DNA from 2 places in the Pseudoalteromonas sp. 1181_04 genome. Region 2 is predicted to be linked to the other one. Evidence: predicted binding sites of a transcription regulator. Region 2 holds the regulator's gene; the other holds the start of a gene.
What was found. Region 2 encodes LexA, which represses DNA repair genes until DNA is damaged. Its sites were predicted from a motif close to TACTGTATNNNNATACAGTA; they were not measured.

Region 1 (3,215 bases), on a different contig from region 2:
TCAAAACAATCAAATAAATTAATTGTTAAAAATGTTAACACAATCAAGTCCTGTTTATGCTTGTACTGCAGTGCTACCGGTGGCATTATTGCGCTAAAAATGACTTTATGCAATGCTAATTACTGATTGATTAGTTTTAATTTCATCATTTAGTTTTGTTTTTATGCGTTTTAAATAAATATATTTAATTAAAATTAATGGGTTAGGTTTTGTTTTAATTATTTAAAAAAATATAAAAATAATAACGATTTATTTTCTAGTTTTTATTATAGTGTTTTTTGATACTTGAAATTTAGTTAACATTTGTTCCTTTATTGTTTTTTGATATGACTAGATATTTGCATGTTACGGGGCTGGTTCTAACGCAATATTGATATGCTTTATGGATGAGTTAGTTGTTTATAGGTGTTGTTGTGAAGTACTAGAGTATGTTGACCTTTCAGAATTAAAATTTGTTTAATCTAGGAGTGATTTAATCGTGACAAGAGGTTTTTAACCTAGTGGGCTCGCTACTGCTACCGCGTTATTCTACTGGCGGAAGTAATCTGAGCTTCGGATAATAAATCTATCTCCAGCGGCTATTTTTCAATGTTAACTGCGTTGAATTTATTTGTAATAGGCATGCTATTGACGCGTAAATTCGCCTTATTTTCCCTGAAAATTTTGGCTGGAGAGTAAAAGTAATATTAGTGCTTTAAATCAATGCGTTAGAAAACACATGAACCAAAATTTAGGTTAAGCAACAAAGAGTTAATCGCACTTAGACAGACCACATTGGCTTGCGAGTTTTTTGAATTTATGATTATTTATAAATACTTACGGTAAAAACTATACTCTAAGAAAGTGTTACACGCTGTGGCATTTTTTATATTTTTTACCACTACCACACGGGCATTCATCATTGCGGCTAATTTTTATATCTGCAACAGGGAAGATCTCACCATCGAGATAACGCCACTGGCCATCTTCTTTTATGAAGCTTGATTTTTCATGCAGTTGGCAAAACAAGTTTTGATAAAAATAGCTAACACAAAATTCAACACAACCAGTGTACTCTTGCTGATCTGCACTGATCACGGCTAATTTTATAAAGCGGCAACTATTAGCAAAATCGGCAATTTCTCTGAGTGGGTTTGCTGCTTGTTTTTCTTGTGCATAAGTTTGGTAAATATACTTAGCATTTTTTAAGGCATAAGCAACAAAGCGAGAGCGCATTAGTTGCTCTGGGCTTGTTGCTTGTATATTGCCTAAATGCAATTTTTCACAGCAATCGCTATAGCTTTGTTCGCTGCCACATAAGCAAAGACTGTCAGTGAGTGAGGTCATAATTAAAATACGCTTTATTAAAAAACGGCATTTTAACAGCTTATTGTGCTAATGCTATCTCTGTAGCTTGTTGGGTTTTAGTAAAACAGTATAGTTTTGCACTGGCTTGATCTAACTTTAATGACAGGTTAGCTATTTGATTGTCTCTCACAATGTCTGTCCAGGTGATCACCGCTGCAAAGTTACCGTTATGTAGTGCAGAATTTAGTACATACTCTAAATTAACCAGATGCTTTTGCCTGATCACTAATAGTTTACTGGTATCAATAGAACATGAATCGAGTAAAGCTTTACTTGGTACGTGATCCGGTGCAATCAGTAACGTCCATGCGTTTTTATTATTGTAATGGTGTAACACCTTTAGAAGTTCAAAAGTTGCAGAGATCTCATCTTCTATCTGAATCAAATTTACTGATGCGCTTAAATTATCTTGTTGATAGCTTTTAACTGTTCTGACGGTAATTGGCTGTAACATAAGTTTCACTCACTGGTTGTTTATACAGTACTCATATACAGTAGTTTATACAGTGTTTGTGTGCAAGTGTTTTTTGCTATCTTTTTGAACGATTTTTATATTTATTTGATACCATCAGCTTTGGAAATGTGCATAAAATAAAATAATTTACTATAAAACAATATATTACTTAGTTACATTGAGGTGGCAATTGATTTTAATGAAAAGGGTAGATTAGTCCCTTTTCAAGGTGAGTTGGGGATCAGGTGAGCAAACTGCTGTTGGTGTATTTGCTCATACAGTGTTGCTGCATAACACTGGGCATCTTTAAAGCGGCGGGTGGTTAGATGTTTACGTAAATCAGTTAAGGCAGTTGCTGCAGGCTCATAGCCTTGGCTACTGGCTAAACTTAGCCATACCGCGCCATGAAAAACACTAGTAGGTACGCCTTGGCCTTTGATAAAAAATAATCCGAGATAAAATTGGGCTCGCTGATTACCTGACATTGCAGCTAAGCGCATCCATTTAGCTGCGAGAGGAGGTTGATCATTTTTTAAATAATACAGGGCTTTATTAACAGTGTTATCAGGAGTATCAGCTTTAACCGCACTGTGTGGGGCTTTGCTCGGTTGGGTGATAAACGATAATACGTTTTCTAACTGTTGTTCTAAATCTAAGCCAATTGGCGAGGTATCTGTCATAGTGCCACACATATTATTGTTGTCATTTACCTGCTCAGTTTAGTCTAATATCAGGTTAATTGTCCTGTTATTCTTGAAATATATGATAAAATCACGCAATTATTGTCATCTAAAATGAAACTCACTTATGCTCGACGCGTTATTTAAAATTAGCGACCACAACTCGACTGTGCGCCGCGAATGTATTGCTGGTCTCACTACCTTTATTACTATGGTTTATATTGTGTTTGTCAACCCTGCTATGTTGGCTGAAGCTGGTATGGATCAAGGTGCTGCGTTTGTGGCAACTTGTATTGCTGCCGCTATTGGCTGCTTTATCATGGGCTTTTGGGCAAATTATCCGTTAGCTTTGGCTCCTGGTATGGGGCTTAATGCCTTCTTTACTTATGGTGTTGTATTAGGTATGGGCTATACCTGGCAAGCAGCATTAGGGGCTGTGTTTATGTCGGGCTGTATTTTCTTGTTCCTGAGTTTGTTCAAAGTCAGGGAGTGGATAATTAATGCTATTCCATTGGTGTTAAAGCAAGCCATTGCAACAGGAATTGGAGCGTTCTTAGCGTTAATTGCGCTTAAAAATGCCGGGATCATTGTGGCCAGCCCTGCAACATTAGTGCAGCTGGGTGATATAACGGCTGCCGGTCCATTGTTGGCTATTTTTAGCTTTTTTGTTATTGCAGCGCTACTTTATCGTGATTTTAAAAGCGGTGTTTTGATCAGTATTTTATTAGTAACTG
Region 2 (3,215 bases):
ATCAACAGCAAAGTTTGCAGCATAACTCGCCACCGTTTCTGCAAGTACAACATTTGCGCCGCCATGCACCATACCCATAGGGTTATGATGAGCTGGGATCGCGGGCATCGTTGCTACTAAATAATCATCGCCTATTTCACTTATTTCAATGCCCATGGTTTTCATCAATGTGCCTTGACCACTTATGCCGTCATCAAGTTGCTTACATTGTGCTAGGGTGATCGGTTGATACCAAATACTCATCTGCCTGCCTCACTAAGTTATTTACTAAATCAGTCTACACTTTTAAACATTTTCCTACAGTTAAGATCATAAAAATAGATAAAATGTACCTATATTATCTAACTGTTAATGGATCTTAAGGATGAAAGTAAAGGTATTTGGATGTGGTGCAATATTATTAATGAGCCTTGTTGCTCAGCCGCAGGCTGTTGCTAGTACCCAACATCAACTCGATATTGGTTTTACCGATTTAGCTGGTTTAGATGAATCTTTTTTAGGCGCACGGTATCGATATTTTGCGCAAGATCTTGAATCGTTGACTGGTCCATACGAGCTAAAAGCGTATTTAAATCAAGTCAATAATTATGCTATTGGTGGGTTTGCTAATGATGATTTTAGCTATTTAAATGCCGATGCTGCCATCTATGGTCCCGCAGGATTAGTTATTAGTGCCAGCGCGCAGCGCCTCTGTGAGGATAATAGCTATTGGCAAAATACTGATTATTTAGTGAGTGCCGCTGTTGGTAAGCAAATGAATGAGCAGTTACAACTAGGGTTCAATATATATTACAGTCGCTTAGAGCGCCATGATATGTGGTTTGGCAAAGATAATGAAAGAGTCGCGGTTGAATGGACTTATGCTCCTTATGTTCGTTGGACAAATATAGTTAGCAATCAAGGTTGGGATTTAGAGCTAAAGCAATTGGCAGGGCGTTATCGTTATGTGCAGGGGCAGGCGGTTTATTATGTAAATCAAGCATGGTCAGTGGGAGTCGTTGCTAATATTCGTAATCAGAAAAATCTAAAAGACAACTATGAACTGCAAACGCAATATTGGTTTAATCAACATGTAGCATTAAAGTTTGGTCTTGGATCTGCGCTTGATTCTGGAAGTGGTTTAAATAGTATGAGCTTGTTATTAACGGCGCGATTTTAAGCCAATTTATATTTGCGATTTTCAGATAACTGTATATACTCACAGTTAAATGTACTGTATGGAAAACCAGTTGTATGCGCCCATTAACGAATCGCCAAGCTCAAATTCTCGAACTTATTAAAGTTTTTATTAAAGATACCGGTATGCCGCCAACCCGTGCTGAGATTGCGCAAACGTTAGGTTTTAAAAGTGCTAATGCAGCGGAAGAACATTTAAAGGCATTAGCGAAAAAGGGCGTTATTAAAATGAAGCCCGGTGCCAGTCGAGGTATTCAGTTAGTTGAAGAGGATGAGCCGGAACAACTTGGTTTACCTCTAATAGGCAGAGTTGCCGCTGGTGAGCCTATTTTGGCAGAGCAGCATGTTGAAAGTCATTGCAAAATAGATCCACTCTTGTTTAAACCGGCTGCTGATTTTTTACTGCGTGTGCAAGGCATGAGTATGAAAGACATTGGTATTATGGATGGCGATTTATTGGCTGTACACAGCACTCAAGTTGCTGAAAATGGCCAGGTGGTGGTTGCCCGTGTTGATGACGATGTAACAGTAAAACGCCTTGAAAAAGCAGGTAAAAAAGTTTTTTTACATGCTGAAAATGATGAATTTTCACCGATTGAAGTGGATCTTGAACATGAATCTTTCAATATTGAAGGGTTGGCTGTTGGGGTGATCCGCAACGCTGATTGGATGTAAATTTTTTGATCTATATTTTGCACCAAATTGGTGAAGTTTGGTGCATTTAATTTTTTACCGCTTTAATGGCTAGATTTTATACTTAGCTATAGCGTCCTAAGCCCTATCAAATCTACTTACCAGCTACTTTTAGCCCTCTAATATTATCCCTAATTACAAAATAACGCGCTGATTTTTAGCTGTTATTTATGCACCAAAAAAGAATTTAATTGCTCTTAAAACTTGCTAATTGTTCATTTTTTAACTAATTGGTTAATACACTGTGTTAACAGCTACTTTAAAAGTCTAACAATTTTGCTCAATAGCATAATTTAGGGTTGCGTTAATATTCAGTAACAATAAAAAATAACGAATTGGCGCGAATAAAGCTGTGCCGCCTTTTCGCTTTGCGTTTTGCAATAGCATTTAAAGGAGCCGTCACATGGGTAAATTGAGCTCTACCTTGTGGCTTATATTGTTTGTTCTACCGCAGCAAGTATTGGCTAATAGCCAGTTTAATATGCGTAAGGGCGTAACAGATATAAGTAATGATGTTTATCAGCTGCACATGACAATATTTATTATATGTTGTGTGATTGGGGTCATCGTGTTCGCCGTGATGTTTTGGGCACTGATCCACCACCGTAAATCTAAAGGGGCAAAACCAGCCCAATTTCATGAAAGTACTAAAGTTGAAATCCTTTGGACGGCAATCCCGTTTGTGATTTTAATTGGTATGGCAATTCCTGCGACAAAAACTTTGATTGCAATGGAAGATGCTAGTAAAGCTGATCTCACCATTAAAATTACTGGTTCTCAATGGAAATGGCATTATGAGTACATGGGTGAAGATGTTGAGTTTTATTCAATGCTTGCTACACCTCAAGATGAAATAACTAATCTTGCAAATAAAAACCCTAATTACCTGCTTGAAGTTGATAAACCTTTGGTGTTGCCAATTAATCAAAAAGTACGATTTTTAATGACCTCAGACGACGTTATTCATTCTTGGTGGGTGCCTGATTTTGCAGTGAAAAAAGATGCTAACCCTGGGTTTATCAATGAAACTTGGACCAGAATTAATGAAGAGGGCATTTATCGAGGGCAATGTGCAGAACTATGCGGAAAGGATCATGGCTTTATGCCTGTGGTGGTTGAAGCTAAATCTGAGCAAGCATTTGCAAACTGGCTGAGCGAAGCTAAGCAGGCAAAAGCAAACGCTGCAATTGCTGATGCTGCCTTATTAGATCAAACATTACCAAAAGAAGAATTAATGACACTCGGCGAGCAAGTCTATATGGCCAGTTGCGCTGCGTGTCACCAACCAACAGGTATGGGCTTACCGGGGGTTTTCCCTGCGCTCAAAGGCAGTCCGGTAGTATTAG

Region 1: a site for LexA is predicted at 1,812-1,831, ahead of FW757_RS13910 (SulA-like leucine-rich domain-containing protein). Genes of this name have one in related genera too.

The regions. Positions count from the first base shown of each region.
Region 1 covers NZ_VXCS01000015.1:88,438-91,652, reverse strand. The annotation lists gene FW757_RS13915 (YchJ family protein) at 847-1,326, opposite strand; gene FW757_RS13910 (SulA-like leucine-rich domain-containing protein) at 1,367-1,801, opposite strand; gene FW757_RS13905 (sel1 repeat family protein) at 2,026-2,481, opposite strand; gene FW757_RS13900 (NCS2 family permease) at 2,609-3,215, shown strand, end outside.
Region 2 covers NZ_VXCS01000004.1:31,421-34,635, forward strand. The annotation lists gene FW757_RS04110 (PaaI family thioesterase) at 1-243, opposite strand, end outside; gene FW757_RS04115 (hypothetical protein) at 365-1,159, shown strand; gene lexA (transcriptional repressor LexA) at 1,234-1,851, shown strand; gene coxB (cytochrome c oxidase subunit II) at 2,273-3,215, shown strand, end outside.